DNA from 3 places in the Exiguobacterium sp. s166 genome. Region 3 is predicted to be linked to each of the others. Evidence: riboswitches for the same ligand, from Rfam matches in the RefSeq annotation. Region 3 holds a riboswitch; each other region holds the start of a gene.

Evidence for each region. Region 3 has a riboswitch for thiamine pyrophosphate ahead of tenA (thiaminase II). Riboswitches for the same ligand answer to the same signal wherever they lie in the genome.
Region 1: another riboswitch for thiamine pyrophosphate. It lies ahead of KNP93_RS08550 (ECF transporter S component); the one in region 3 lies ahead of tenA (thiaminase II).
Region 2: another riboswitch for thiamine pyrophosphate. It lies ahead of KNP93_RS05015 (thiamine phosphate synthase); the one in region 3 lies ahead of tenA (thiaminase II).

The regions. Positions count from the first base shown of each region.
Region 1 is NZ_JACSMU010000003.1:151,399-156,756, forward strand. Features, by position in the region: gene KNP93_RS08540 (DEAD/DEAH box helicase) at 1-702, shown strand, start outside; gene KNP93_RS08545 (50S ribosomal protein L25/general stress protein Ctc) at 1,053-1,730, shown strand; TPP riboswitch at 1,823-1,921, shown strand; gene KNP93_RS08550 (ECF transporter S component) at 2,027-2,602, shown strand; gene KNP93_RS08555 (ABC transporter ATP-binding protein) at 2,599-4,158, shown strand; gene KNP93_RS08560 (energy-coupling factor transporter transmembrane component T family protein) at 4,124-4,849, shown strand; gene KNP93_RS08565 (NAD(P)/FAD-dependent oxidoreductase) at 4,930-5,358, shown strand, end outside.
Region 2 is NZ_JACSMU010000002.1:111,028-116,385, forward strand. Features, by position in the region: gene thiS (sulfur carrier protein ThiS) at 1-131, opposite strand, end outside; gene KNP93_RS05010 (NAD(P)/FAD-dependent oxidoreductase) at 128-1,117, opposite strand; gene KNP93_RS05015 (thiamine phosphate synthase) at 1,114-1,710, opposite strand; TPP riboswitch at 1,801-1,903, opposite strand; gene nagZ (beta-N-acetylhexosaminidase) at 1,963-3,201, opposite strand; gene KNP93_RS05025 (OsmC family protein) at 3,198-3,623, opposite strand; gene KNP93_RS05030 (MFS transporter) at 3,828-5,015, shown strand; gene KNP93_RS05035 (C40 family peptidase) at 5,202-5,358, shown strand, end outside.
Region 3 is NZ_JACSMU010000002.1:376,684-382,041, forward strand. Features, by position in the region: gene KNP93_RS06345 (sporulation protein) at 1-462, shown strand, start outside; gene tenA (thiaminase II) at 530-1,225, opposite strand; TPP riboswitch at 1,300-1,405, opposite strand; gene KNP93_RS06355 (DUF1002 domain-containing protein) at 1,596-2,477, shown strand; gene abc-f (ribosomal protection-like ABC-F family protein) at 2,756-4,615, shown strand; partial or broken gene KNP93_RS06365 (alanine/glycine:cation symporter family protein) at 4,853-5,358, shown strand, end outside.

The DNA of each region.
Region 1 (5,358 bases), on a different contig from region 3:
ACGCAGAAAAAACTTTATGCTTCCTACTTGGCGAAACTGCAACTGGAAACGTTACAGCATCTCGACGAAACGAAGCGTGAAGACCGGATTAAGCTGCTCGCCGGTTTGACCCGGTTGCGGCAGATTTGCTGTGATCCGGCGTTATTTGTCGAAGGTTATACAAGTGAATCGACAAAACTCGAACGCCTGCTTGAAATCATTGAAGAAAAAGTAGCGAGCGGACACCGGATCCTGATTTTTTCCCAGTATACGAAGATGTTGGCCCGGATTCGGGAACGACTGGCAGTACGACAACTTGCCCACTTTCTACTAACCGGTGAGACACCGGTTGAAGACCGTGTCGCACTGTGTGACCGGTTTAATGCCGGTGAAGTCGATGTCTTCCTGATTTCCTTGAAAGCCGGCGGGACCGGTCTGAATCTGGCGACGGCGGATACCGTCATTTTATACGACAGTTGGTGGAATCCGGCCGTTGAGCAGCAAGCGGCTGACCGGGCCCATCGATTGGGACAAGAGTCGCCGGTCGAAGTGATCAAGTTATTGATGACCGGGACAATCGAGGAAAAGATGGCGGAATTACAGGATCGAAAGGCGACGATGATTGATGCCGTCTTATCGGATCAGAAGCCGGATATTTTAACGATTCGTGAACTCGTCCGGTTGCTTGATTCCCCCTCTTTTATCGATTCAGCAGGTGATTAACCACACAAATCAAAGAAAATCTTAAAAAAATGAAAGACCTTCAATCCGTTGTCTATCAACAGGTTTGGAGGTCTTTCGACAATCAAATTCAGAAAAAAAGGTTTTAACTTTTGAAAGACAGGGGTATATCTACACTAGCACCGTACAACACGGTCGCTTTTCAATTATTGTTTCTCAATATCAGCGTAATGACCTGGGAGAGAAATGCTACTTACTCACTTCGTTTTTCATTTCTGAATGGAATCCAGTTGAACTAGCATTTAGCGCAAGAATTTCTGTTGGAACCTATTGTTCCACTCCTACATTCATTACCTTTTGAGGGCTATACCAAATTCAAGGGGGAAATGAACATGTCAGTAACATTAAAAGTAGAAGAACGCGAAGTACGCCCACGCTCACTTAGAAAGCAATTACGTCATGAAGGAAAAGCTCTTGGTGTCGTGTATGGCTACAAAGTGGAAAGCACACCGATTTCATTCGATGAAAAAGAATTGGTCAAAGTTGTCCGTGATCACGGCGAAAACGTCTTGGTTGCTCTTCAAATCGGCGGTAAAAAGGTCAACACGTTGATCAACAAGCTTGATATGGATATCTTTACACCAACCATCAAACACGTTGAATTCATCGCTGTTAAAATGGATGAAGAAACAGAAGTCGAGACGGATATCGTCCTTGTTGGCGAAGCAGCCGGCGCGAAACTTGGCGGATTCCTTTCACAAACACTCTTTAAAGTAACAGTTGCCGCAACACCAGATAAATTACCGGAACGCATCGAAGTCGACGTGACGGATCTTGCAATCGGAGATTCAATCACAGTAGCTGATCTTCCGGAAGAAAAAGATTTCCGTGTCGTCACAGAAGGTGACATCCAAGTTGCAGCGGTCGTTGAATCGACACTTGAAGCTGAACTTGAAGAAATCGAAGAAGCAGAAGCTGAGGCACAAGCAGCTGATGCGGATACAGCGACAGACGATTCAGAACAAACTTCTGAAGAGCAAGCTGAAGAAAACAAAGAAGATAAAGAGTAATCTTTTCTCTCCTCCCCTCGTGGGAGGTTTTTTTTATGCATATTGACAAGTCCGGTCGACAGCCGTACAGTGAAGAAGGTACACATCATTGACACATCCACTAGGGGAGCCATTTGGCTGAGACGATTCACTTCGGACCCTTTGAACCTGATCTAGTTCATACTAGCGTAGGAAAGTGGAGCGGAATCCTCGTGCTCTTTTTCTGCATCTTGCAGGTTACACGACCGCTCTCTTTTCATAGAGGGCGGTCTTTTTTGTGGTTTCTTTGTGGGTGTGCATTCAAAGGAGAAGTGATTATGAACAGTTGGAAAATGAAAGAAATCATCGTCATGATGATGCTCGCCGTCGCGTGTGGTGTCCTCTACTTAGGGTGGTCGACGTTATGGTTACCGATCTCGGCCATCTTCGGACCGGTCGGATCAAACTGGATGTTCGGCATCTGGGTCATCGCCAGTCCCCTTGTCGCCTACATCATTCAAAAACCAGGCGCGGCATTGATTGCGGAAGTCGTCGCCGCTGCCGTCGAATTGTTTACAGGGAGTCACTTCGGCTTATCGGCACTGTTGATTGGATTCGCACAGGGGATCGGGGCCGAGATTGCCTTTGCCGTGTTCGGATACCGGAAATTCAATACGTTTACCTTGATGTTGTCCGGTGTCTTCGCTGCCGTCGGAAGTATGGTCTACAGCCTCATCGTGAACGGATTTGCCTACTATACGACGACGACTCTCCTGTTGACGTTTTCCTTACAACTTGTCAGCGGTGCTCTGCTCGGCGGCTTACTCGCAAAAATCATCGTCGATGCGCTCATTAAGGCAGGGACACTGAATGGGTATGCGATCGGACGACAACGAAAGCAGCGTGCCGCATGATGCAGTGTGAGCACCTGACAGTCCGCTATCCGGATCAGGATCACCCGGTCTTACAGGATTTGTCGGTTACGATTGATAAAGGAGAAACGACGTTGCTCGTCGGTCCAAGCGGCAGTGGAAAGACGACCTTTTTACATGTCCTCGCCGGTCTGTTGCCGGAGACGATTGAAGCCGATGTCAGCGGTCACTGGTTGACCGAGGGAACGGTCGGGATGTTATTCCAACAGCCGGACGATCAGTTTTGCATGCAGACGGTCGGTGCCGAAATGGCCTTTAGTCTGGAAAACCGAAGCATCTCCCGATTTGAAATGGATGAGCGGATTAAAGGTGTCTTGGCACGGGTCGGACTTGACCTCGCCTTGACGACGCCGATTGCCGAGCTGTCCGGCGGGATGAAACAACGGCTTGCTCTAGCCTGTGTATTGGCACTCGAACCGGACATCCTGTTGCTCGACGAACCGACGGCGCAACTTGATCCGCATGGTCAACGTTTGATGATGGAGCTGATTGAGGAATTGCACCACGATCCGAACGTGACACTGGTGCTGATCGAACACCAACTGGAGCAGTGTGTGACGTTTGCGGACCGGGTGCTGGTCTTTCAAACCGGACGGATCCGTCTTGACGGACCGCCGCGGGACATTTTTTCAGAACGCCGGACCGTTTTGACTGAGCTCGGGATTGCGACACCGCGCCTTTACCCGTATACATTCGAAACGATACCGGCCGAGGTCGCGGCAGAATGGGCACTCGATCGTCCCCCTGTCCGCGAACCCGTTTCAACCGAACCGACATTTGAACTTGTTGACGTGACCGTCCGGCACGGAAAGCAGACGGTTCTCCAGCGGATCTCGCTGAACGCCCACGCCGGAGAATGGATCATGCTTGTCGGACGCAATGGAGCCGGCAAAAGTACCCTGCTCGAAACGCTGGCCAAACTGTTACCGGCGCAAGGCGGAACGATTCAGTTGTTTCAGACAGCGTTGAAGAAATGGCGGGACCGGACATTTTACCGGCAGGTCGGCTTTGTGTTTCAGCAACCTGAGTTTCAGTTTCTCAAACAGACGGTTCTTGACGAACTGACGATCAGTTGTACCTCACCGTCGTCCGGTCAGATGGATGATGCCTTACAGTACTATCGCTTGGCGGACGTCGCGGGTCAGTCGCCGCTCGCACTCAGTCTTGGTCAAAAACGGCGTTTGAGCGTCGCGACAATGCTGCTTGAGCGAAAAGCTGTCTTGTTGCTGGACGAGCCGACTTTCGGACAGGATGCCGAGACGACGGCACAACTGATTGAAGTCTTGCGGCAAGCCCGTGCAGCCGGGACGACGCTCATCATGGTGACGCATGATATGGAGCTGGTGTACCAACAGGCAGACCGGGTGCTCGTCCTCGGTTCGGAAAACATTCAATTTGACGGTTCACCGGAGGAATTGTTTCAGGAAACCAAGATTTTACACGACAATCAGCTGATTCGTCCGGTGTCCTATCAGTATCAGCAACAAAAGGAGGGGATCCGTCATGCAGGAAAACCACTCATGGCTCGCTCAAATTAATCCTTCCGTCAAACTGGCGACCCTGGTCTATGTCATGCTGTTGCTGATTTCGACATCCCGTTTAGAAGTGACGTTTGCACTGCTCATCCTTTCCGCCGTCGGCGTATGTTGCTCCGGCTGGCAGCTGTCAACGCTTCTCATTCGTCTCGTCCCTTATGGTGTGTTGTTTCTGTTGACGTTTTGGATGATGGCCGCGTTCGGAAAAGGTGAAACGGAATTGTGGGCATTCGGCTGGTTCCGGATCACGGAAGAGAGTCTTGCACATGCCTGGTTGGTCGCGACGCGGATGCTCGCCTTCGTCCTGTTGAGTGTAACGTTCGTTGCAACAACGGACGCGACACGGTTCGTCATGAGTCTGATTCATCAATGTCGTCTGCCGGTTCGCCTTTCCTATGGATTTTTAGCCGGTCTCCGCTTCATTCCGATCTTTCGGCAGTCGATTCGAACGATCCGTCAAGCGCGTCGTGTCCGGCAACAACGGTCACTTTGGCCGTGGCAAACGTTTTTTGACATCAGTCTGCCGTTGTTTACGACCAGTATCCTCCGCTCGGAACAGATTGCGATTGCGATGGAAGCCCGTCAGTTTCGGGTCAATCGAACCTATTATGTCGAGCCGGTCGTAACACGAGGGGATCTTGCCTTTCTGTTGATGACCGTCACGCTCGCGACGTCACTTCGCCTGGTGGTTTGACAGCGGACGATTACGCGGCACTACTTGGGGGAATAAACAGGACAGATACAGTGAATCCAAAAAAGTAAGTGGGTGGAGTCGTGAAACGAATCCTGTTAGTCGGCGCAGGTCATGCGCATTTAGAATGTATCAAACAAGGGAGTCATTCGGATGTCGACTGGATCGTCATCACTCCCTCGCGTTATCAGTATTATTCCGGGATGTTCTCCGGACTGGCGGACGGAACCTATACACTCGACGAGATACGCATCGATGTCAAAGCGTTATGTGAACGGCACGGTAAGACGTGGATGGAGGACCGGGTCGTGCGAATCGATGCTGCCAACAAACACGTTATCTTTCAGTCCGGACAGGTCGTGCCGTACGATATCGTGTCGTTTAATATCGGATCAAACGACTGGGAAGCAAGCACTCCGAAACACGTTACGATCAAACCGAACTATCGTATAGAACAAGCGTTACAGACGTTCAGGAGTGCCGTCTCCCCTGTCATCGTCGGCAGTGGTGCG
Region 2 (5,358 bases), 270 kb from region 3:
CGGTCGATGATTTGATGATTTTGTTCGATGATGACGACCTGTCCCTGAATCTCCAGTTTTTCTAACAAGTCGTGTAACGTCTTGATTTCCTCTGTCAAAGCATAGTTTTTTCCATTCAATCGGATAGTCATCTGCTTTCCTCCTGTCGTCGGCTGTTAAAACCATCCAGTGCCACTCTTGGCGTTTGCCCCATGAGACAATCGGCCAAGACGTTGGCCGTCGCAGGGGCCAGTAAGATGCCATGCCGGTGATGGCCTGACGCGACGAACAACCCATCGATTCCGTCCACTGCTCCGAGATACGGCAGACCGTCCCCGGTTTGCGGTCGAACACCGGACCAAGCTTCCACGAACACGGCCTCTGTAAGCGGCGGATAGAGCTTTACTGCTGCATTCAATAACAAACGAATACTGTTCAGACTGACGGTCGTTGATTCATCACCAACCCGTTCCGTCGCCCCGATGATGATCCGTCCGTCTGCTTTCGGGACTAAATAGACCGCATCACCAAACAGCGTCCGATTGAGTTGTCCGGTCGTCAGCCGGACAGACAGACACTCGCCCTTGACCGGAAGTGTGTTAATCGTCACTCCGACCGTCTGTAACAATTCTTCCGATCCGCGACCACCGGCGACAATAATTTGTCTGCCCGCCCGTAGCCCCCGGTTCGTCTCGGCGCCGGTCACCGTTTGTCCGTCCCGTACGAGACGTGCTACGACCGTTGCCTCTTCGATTACCCCGCCCCGTCGTTCGATGGCACTGCGTAATGCTTGTGCAAGCAACCGCGGATCAACCTGTCCGACCGAATCAAACGTCCGCCAGTGATGCGCCTGTTGCATACGAAACGGTTGTTCCAGATACCCGCTTCCGAGACCGGTCTCGTCAAACAATTGTTGCACGAATTCCGGATACAGCGTCCGGCTCAGCCGGGCCAGTTCATGTAACGGTGCCAGCAATTCTTCATCTGTCGCGAGCATTCCCGCTGCTGCTTGCGTCGCTCCCTGACCGACAGTTGACTGTTCAAGCAAATGAACGGTTTTCCCGCGCTGCAGGAGCTCATAGCCGAGCGTCAAACCAATGATGCCGGCTCCGATGATTAAAACATCCGGGCGTGTCATCGTTGCATCACCGCCCGGAATCGGTTGGCTGCTTCGACCGGAGACGCCTGACCGAGAATGCCCGACAAGACGGCCCCGCCTGCGCAGCCGGTCGCCAGGATATCCGGCAGATTGTCCGGTGTAATGCCACCAATTGCAATGACAGGAATCGATGTCCAGTCGACAACTTGTTTCAAGGCGTCGAGTCCCCGGGGCGGTACACCCGGTTTTGATCCCGTCTCAAAAATATGGCCGTACAGGACGTAATCAGCACCGGCTTGTTCCGCCGCTATCGCTTCCGTTAACGAGTGAACCGATTGACCGATCACCAGTTCCGGAAAACGGTGACGGACGAGGTCGACCGGAATGCTGCGTGTTGTCAGCTGAACTCCGGTGCCGGTGACGACTGCCACGTCCAGCCGGTCATGGACAATTAATTGCTCTGTCTTTACGCCTCGTCGCACGAGTGTTTCGATGCACACGACCAGTTCCTTCGCTGACCATAACGGCTCCCGCAGATGAATCCGGTCGACGGATAGTGCGAGTTTCGGCAACAGATGTTCGAGTATGTCCGGATGCCGCTTGCCGGTTGTCATCAGATGTAACTGGCTCATCATTTCCCCCTTTCCACACGAAAAAGGACCACCCCATGAACTGATGGAGTGGTCCTACAAAAAAGGGCGACAGTCGTCGCATCCTCTATGAATGATCGGAATCCACTTCCCTCCGCTAGTACGAACTAGATCAGGTTCAAAGGGTCCGGATACTTCCGTCTCAGTCTGCTGCGAGACTCCCCTAGTGTAGATATTGATTTGTGTGGTACGCCTGTAGTTTACCACGGGTAGTCCGATTTGTTCTACCCTTGATTAGTGTCGCATGTCCGATTCGACCGCTTTGACCTGCTCAATCAAGCGTTGGTATTCGTCGACACGTTTCGTTTGCGACAAGTCATACGTTTGTTTTAAGTGTAAGACCCGCATGACCTTCTGATCCAGATCTGCTCTCGACAATTTACCTTGTTTAATCCGTGCCATGATTTCCTTATGAACGGACGCGTACGCACCGGGTGAGGAAAACATCGCCATGTCGGCACCGCTCTCAAGCGCAAGACTTGCGGCCTGGGCCAGCCCGTATCGTTCCGTAATCGCGCCCATCACCAGATCATCCGTGATGATGACCCCGTCAAACTTCAGTTCATCCCGTAAGATACCGGACATGACCGGTTTTGACAACGAAGACGGACGGGATTTGTCGAGGGACGGGAACAGAATATGCGCGACCATCACCATTTCGGCCCCTTCTTTAATCGCCCGTTTGAACGGGACGAGTTCCATCTGTTCGAGTTCCGCTTTCGTCGCATCGACCCGCGGCAGACCGACATGGGAATCGACGGTCGTATCGCCGTGTCCCGGAAAATGTTTGACGACCGGAACGACGTCTTCTTCTTTCACCCCCTGCATCAACGGGACACCAAGCCTTGCGACCTGTTGCGGATCCGCACTGAGCGATCGGTCACCAATGATCGGATTCGCCGGATTGCTGTTGACGTCAAGGACGGGAGCGAAGTCCATATTAAAGCCGTAAAAACGGGAAATCAAACCGAGCGTCCGTCCGACTTCCTTCATCAAAGCAGGATCATTTTTCTGACCGAACGACAGGCTCGGTGATAATTTCAGTTGCGCATCCGGGACCCGGCTGACGCGTCCACCTTCTTCATCAAAACCGAGGAACGCTTTTTCGTCCGTCGTTTGCGCTTTAGTAATTGCTGTCGTAAAGGTTTTCAATTGATCGGTCGAGGTGATATTGCCGCCAAGCAGCAAGACACCACCGAGTGCATGATTCTGCAGTAATTGACGGTCCGCTTGCGTCAGAGCTGTTCCCGTCACGCCGATGTACAGCAACTGATCAACTTTTTCCGCTGTCGACATCTTCGAAATGGTCTCTTTCAGTTGTTTTTCCGCCCGTTCAGCGGCAGAAGGCCGGTCCGGTTGCGGCGGCTTCGTTTTCTTCGCCGGCTTCGGTTGCGGTTCGACCGGTTGTGCCGGCTCGTCAGAACAACCGGCGAGGAGGATACTTGCCAACAGAACAGTAACAATCCGCTTCAAATCGGTTCCTCGTTCCGGACGCCGTTGATCGAGTAATAAACTTCAATCTCCGCGTTCAGCGATTGCGAGACCGAGCAGTATTTGTCTTTTGATAAGGCAATCGCCCGGCGGACTTTATCGTCCGGTAAATCACCTTCGAGCCGGTAATGAATCGAGATCGTCGTGAAACGCCGGGGATGATCATCCGCCCGTTCGCCTTCGATATCCATTTCAAATGACGTCAGCGTCAAGCGCATCTTTTCTAAAATCGAGACGATATCGATGCCGGTACAGCCGGCAACGGCATGAAGCAAGAGCTCCGTCGGCCGGGGTGCTTGATTGTCCCCGCCGTTTTCCGGTGCCGCATCCATCGCTAAGTGATGTCCGGATTCGGTTTCCCCGCTGAAGCCCATCTTTTGATTCCAAGTGACTGTTGCTTGCATCAAGATCACGTCCTTTTCTGATTTAGGTGATGTTTCCTACTCTGTTAGTATACCCGAATCAATGACAAGTGAAATTGACTGTCTATTCACAATAATGCTTCTTTTTCCGGGTCAGGTAAATCCGGTTTCCGCCCTTCTTAAATCATGCTATTCTGATAAACGATAGTTTTTTTGCGCACAGGCGCCAGAAGTGGGGAATTGTATATGTCATCATCATCGACTCGTTTGAGTCAAGCCGACTGGCTGTTAATCGCGACGTTATCCATGTTGACGTTTGTCCTTGGAACAAGCGAATTCGTCATCGTCGGTATTTTATCTGAAATTGCGGACGGTCTGAACATCACAATTGCGAAAGCCGGGACACTCGTCTCCGCCTTTGCGATCGCCTTCGCCATCGGAACACCGATTACGATGTCCTTGACCGGACACCTCGAACGGCGGAAGTTAATGCTCAGTCTGATTTTCGTCTGGATCATTTTAAATATCTGCAGCGGGATTGCACCGAATTATGAACTGTTGCTGTTGTCACGAATCGTGACGGCTGTGCTGACGGGTGTCCTGATTTCACTGGCAATGGTCGTCGCAAGCGACAGTGTGCCGATCGCGAAACGCGGCGTCGCTGTCTCCTTCATCTTTGGTGGATTCACGATGGCAAACGTCCTCGGTGTGCCGATCGGTACATTCATCGGACAACATGCCGGTTACGCCGCCACGTTTTGGCTGACGAGCAGTCTTGGTGTCGTCGCTCTGCTTGCTGTCTTGAAAGTCGTTCCGGTCCAGCAATCGGAATCGTCCGGCTCGATCCGCGAGCAGCTCAGTTTACTCGCCAATCCACGGATCATGATCGCCTTTTTCATTCCGTCGTTCGGATTCGGTGCGACATACGTCGTCTATACGTATCTCGTGCCCGTGCTTGAGTTGGAACTGAATTTGCCGTCGGCCTGGATCAGTCCGATTTTACTCGCTTACGGTGTCGTCTCGATCTTCAGTAACATCTTGGCCGGTAAAATCGCCAGTCGGAATCCGATTGGCCGTCTCCGGTTCGTCTTCATCGTTCAGGCAATCGTCCTCGCTGCTCTATACGTGACGACAGCGTCGGTATCGCTTGGCCTGATCAACATTGCCTTGATGTCCTTGATGTCGATTTTATTGACGACGTCGACGCAAATTTATCTGATCGACCTGGCAGAAAAGTTTAATCCGGAAGCGAAAGGGCTTGCTGCTTCGCTGATGCCGGTCGCAAGTAACGTCGGGATTGCCTTCGGTTCCGCACTCGGCGGTCTCGTCTATGCGAATGGTCCGATGATGAACATCGCCCTTGTCGGCGGTGTCGTCGCCTTACTCGCCGCCGCGTTGACAGCCGTCAGTCACCGGCTCGATCAACGTTCTTAAAAAACGCCTGTTTCCAGAGTGTCCTCTCGTGAGGAGCTTGGAACAGGCGTCTTTTTGTACCGGAGACTCAGACCGAACCTTACAAGACTGTTAGGTGAACGTACCTGATTTGTTGCTTTATTTTCCATTCGGCATGATACGGTAAAGATAGTTTTTCATCCCATTTACGTAAAAGGAGATTTTATTATGAAATCGTATTATGCCCTTCCATTAACAGCTCTCTTATTGACAGCGACGGTCAGTCCGATCGCGACATTTGCTGCAACACCGACTAAAGCCGAGACACCAAAACCATTATCGGAAAAAGCACTCGCTAAAAAGAAAGCCGCGATTGCGAAACTTG
Region 3 (5,358 bases):
TCCGTCAGCCAATCGAAGTCGTGGATCGAGACGGGTCTTGATATCGCGCAGGCGGTTGACCCTTCTGACCACGATGCTGTCGTCGTCAAAGCGAATGACTACCAATCGGTCATCCTTGAAGCGATGGAAAACCTCGGATTCCGCCTCAAGAAAGCTGATACAGAGAAATTGCCGGGCCGCTTCCGGAAAGATTTGCCGATCGCGCAGGAACTTGAGTATTCTGCCCGCGGTACTCATTATGCTCACAAGCTGGACGAAATCGAAGTCATCCTGTTGCAAGACCGGTTCGGCATCGACATCGTCGTCCAAATCGACCGCCGTGCCCACAGTCTCGGTTCGCTGTTCAGTGAAATGGCAGGAACCGATGAGACGATGACGAAACTTTCATTATCGAACCAGGACTTAACGAATCCGTCACTCGTGAAACAACGTCTCGCCGATTTGATTGAACACCACAGTTGATTGATGTTTTCTATAGAACAAACACCGGATCCGCTTATCGTCGGATCCGGTGTTTGTATTTCCTTCCTTACTTGGATGATGTCATTTCCATCGTCTGTTCGTACTGCCGTTCAAACGTTTCTTCCGCCCAGCCCATCTGCCAAAACATCAATTCGTAATAACAGCTTCTGACGAAATGTTGTTTCATCCGGACGCGTTCTTGTTCACTCGCCTTCTCTGCCAACTCATTTAACCGGTCAATCTGTTCAAAGACCACCCGCTCGAACCATTCGGAACTGTATGTCGCAATCCATTGCTGATAAATCGGTGAAGCCGGTGTCGCTGCCTGTAACTGTTGTCCAATCTCATAGTAAAGCCAGTAACACGGTAAAATCGCAGCGATGGTCTCCCCAAGCGTCCCTTCACTTGCATGGTGCATATGCGAAATATACGCATATGCGGTCGGTGCTGGTTCAAACTCTGCCAGTGTCTTGTCCGAAATCCCAAGCGGTTCAAAAAACGATTGATGCAGACTGAGTTCTGCAGCATAGGTCGACGTCGCATGTTCCGCGAGTTCGGCAATCGTCGCGAAGTCCTGTGCCTTCGACGCGGCCCGCGCCTGAATTTTCGCGAAATGTTTTAAGTAATAGGCATCCTGTAGGACGTAATGGCGAAATTTTGCTTCTGGTAGTGTTCCATCCGCAATCCCTGTCACGAATGGATGGGTAAAGCTACTGTCCCAATACCGTTTTGCCGCTTGCCGGATTTCTTCACTGAATGTCATGTTGGTTCCCCCTTTTGTAATCAAAAAAACGCCACACCTGATGTCAGGCATGACGTGAAAAGACCATAAAAAGAGGATCGTCCACGCCACTTCCCTCCGTAAGTCCAAACTTAATCAGGTTCAAAGGGTCCGAACGTCTCCGTCGTCTCAGTCAGCCTACTGACTCCCCTAGTGGTCGCTATTTGATTTGTTTTGAGTTTATCATGATTTGATGTGGAATTGACCCATTCTCGTCATTTCACTCCATTTTTTTGTACAATGGAACATGACGGAAGGTGGATGACGGCTCGTCCTTGAGACCGATTCTCTTCTGTCGCCGGTCGATTAGACTAAATTTAGTACCTGATACTTAACTTATGGAGGAACTTTTATGAATAAAACCATGACATGGACCGCTTCGGCATTACTTGCTACTACCTTACTGCTACCGACGGCCGCATCTGCTGAACAAGTGGTCGACAAAACAATCGTCACCCTTGGCGAATCACTTGGGGCAAAGGATAAATCGTGGGTCTTGTCCCGCTTGAATGCACCGGAAGGCATTACTCCGATTATTGCAACATCTGCCGATGAAGAAAAATATCTCGGGAAAAACATTCCCCAATCACAACGGGGTGGCGGCATGTACTCTTCCGCTAAAATTGAGTTGGCTGAAAAAGGTGATGGATTATCTGTCGCGACCGAAAACATCACCTGGGTCACAAAAGACATGTACCTCAACGCCCTCGTCACAGCGGGTGTAACGGATGCGGACATTACGATCACGTCCCCGTACAAGGTAACCGGAACTTCAGCTTTGACCGGGATCATGAAAGCGTATGATCAAACATCTGCCGAGACCGGCATCAAACTGACGGATGAACGAAAAGACCTTGCCCAGCAAGAACTCTCTGTGACATCCGATGTCGGGAAAACGGTCGGGACGGATAAAGTCGCCGACTTGATGAATGAAATCAAAGCGGAAATCGCGAAACAACAGCCGGAAACGAAGGTCGAGATTGAAAACGTCATCGTCCAAGTCATCCAAAACAATAACATCAATTTATCCGATGCTCAGATGGACCGGTTGACTGGACTGTTTAATCAAATGGAACAAGCGGACCTGAACTGGGGTCAAATCGAGAGTGGTCTAAAAGATGCCGGACAAGATATCCAGGCCTTCGCGACCTCAGAAGAGACAAAAGGATTTTTTGCGAAGTTGTTTGATGGTTTCAGTGCATTCTTCAACTCGATTGCCGGCTTATTTAAATAAAGATTAACGTTTTCTTTTCTGTCAGGCATGGTAAAATAGATGTATTGAATCGGAAAAGGTGGTGTGGAGACATGGGTTTTGCTGCGTGTAAGCATTGGTTGATGGAACAACTGTATCTGTTGCGCGCGATTTTTCATGGAATGGCGTTCTAAGGGACTAGTCTGCCCTTTTTTAACGAACCTCATACCTGAAAAATAAAGCAAAGCGCATCTTCCACGAGTCAAGGAGAGTGCTGTTTGCGCTCTCCTTTTTTTGATGCGCCAGAGAGGACATTTCATATGATGATCTGCGACATCCAACACCTGACAAAACAATTCGGAGGCGACGATATCTTAACGGACGTCTCCCTCTTTATCGAGCACCAAGACCGCATCGGCTTGATCGGCCGAAACGGAAGCGGTAAAACGACGCTCTTACGTTTGATTGCCCGTCTTGATTCCGAAGACAGCGGAACGATTTATCAAAAAAGCGGGCTCTCCATCGGTTATTTGGCACAACTTCCCGTGTTCGACAACGTAATGACGGGGCGTGATGTCCTGTGGACTGCCTTCGCCACGCTTGTCGATTTACAACGCTCCCTGCAACAAATCGAACGGGACATGGCGACAAAAACGGATCAAATCGATCAGTTGCTCGAACGCTACACGCAAGAGACCGAAGCTTTTGAGCGCCAAGGCGGGTATTTGCTGGATTCCAAAATCGACCGGATGATTAACGGCTTGCAGTTGCATGCCCTTTTGGACCGTCCGTTTGAGCAGCTCAGCGGCGGCGAACAGACCAAAATCTGCCTCGGAAGGATGTTGTTGACCGAGCCGGAGTTGTTGATCCTCGACGAACCGACGAACCATCTGGATTTAGACGCCGTCGAGTGGCTGGAATCCTTTTTAGCCGATTATGCCGGGGCTGTCCTGATCGTCTCCCACGATCGTGTGTTTCTTGATGCGGTCGTGACGCGCATCGCTGAACTGGAGGAGGGGCAGATTCAGCTGTACCAGGGAAATTACACGTTTTACGTGAAGGAAAAGGAACGCCTTCTACTTGAGCAATTCCATGCTTACCAGGAACAACAGAAGAAGATCAAGCAGATGAAGGAAGCGATCCGCCGTCTGCGGCAATGGGCAAACGAAGCGTCACCACCAAGCGAAAAACTATTCCGAAAAGCAAAATCGATGGAACGGGCACTCGCACGGATCGAACGGATCAAACGCCCAAGGCTTGACGCCGAGACCCCCGATCTTGCGTTTGCAGCACATGGAAAAACGAGCCGGACGGTTTACCGCGTCGAGGATGTCAGTATTGCCTTCTCTAAACAACCGTTGTTTCATTCATTAAACTTTGAGATTTCGGCAAAAGATCGAATCGCCATCGTCGGCGCAAACGGAAGCGGAAAATCCACACTATTGCATCTCCTGTTAGGCCATCTCGAACCGACAAGCGGTCTGATTACGCGTGGACCGTCAGTGAAAATCGGCTACCTGTCGCAACGAGTTGACTTCCCGCCCGGTGAACGTTTGATTGACGTTTTTCGCACGACCGTTGATCTCGATGAAGGAACGGCGCGGCAGCGTCTCGCCCAGTTCTTGTTTTTTGGCCCCCGGGTCTTCTTACCGGTCGAGGCGTTAAGTGGTGGCGAACGCATGCGGCTGATGCTCGCGGTTCTGGTCCACTCCGATTTGAACGTACTGATTTTGGATGAGCCGACCAATCATCTCGACATCGAATCACGTGATGCGCTTGAAGAGGCACTCGAATCGTTTGACGGAACGTTGATCGCCGTTTCGCACGACCGCTATTTCTTGAACCGGCTGTTTACGAAGACCCTTTGGCTTGATCAGACGATGGAGCTGTTTCCCGGTCCGTATGTCTATGCGTCAACCAAACGGCAAACACAGCCGCCTGACGCCAAAATACCGAAGAACGTCGTCTCTGCTAAAAAACGACCATCTCCTTCTATTCCAGTACAGACAACACGTCAAGTAGAAGAGACGATCGAACGATTGGAACAGGAACTGAAGATGCTTGATCGGCAACTTGCTGAAACGACGGATTATGAAGAGACGGTGAAACTTTTTTCTATCCGTGAAGAACTTGTCCAACAGCTCGATGCGCAATACGAACAATTTTTAGCTTCGGAATGAGTCATTCCTCCTAAATTATGTGATTTTATGACCTGTCGATTTAGTCGACAGGTCTCTTTTATTTTTCAAAAACAGTTCAAATTCTCTACTTTTTAAATAGTTAACCGTGTTAATTTATGAAAAAAAGTTTTAAAATTCACCTTGCATATTATCTGAAAATTCGTATAATTTAGCGTATAGCCATTTTACTACAACACATTAGGAGGAATTTTTCAGATGGATGCCTTTCAATAAGCAGTACAATCAGGAGTCGATTTTGCCAACAACTTATTATGGTCTTATGTTTTAATCGCGGCACTGATCGGAGTCGGCATCTACTTTACGATTCGGACAAAATTCATTCAGTTCCGGTACTTAAAAGAAATGTTCCGTGTCACACTCGATAAAAACGAGAAAACAACGGACGATGAAGGACAAAGCATTACCTCTTTACAGTCCTTCTTCATCGGTGCCGCTACACGAATCGGAACTGGTAACCTCGCCGGTGTTACGATTGCCATTACGCTCGGCGGACCCGGTGCCGTCTTCTGGATGTGGATGGTTGCATTACTCGGAGGCGCAACTGCTTTAATTGAAAGTACGCTTGCTCAAGTCTATAAAGTCCGCGACAGTAAAACGAATGCCTACCGCGGCGGTCCCGCCTACTACATCGAAAAGGGTTTAAAAAACCGTGCGCTCGGTGTTGTCTTCGCCATCTTAATCGCCGTCACGTTCGGCTTAATCTTCAATTCCGTTCAATCGAA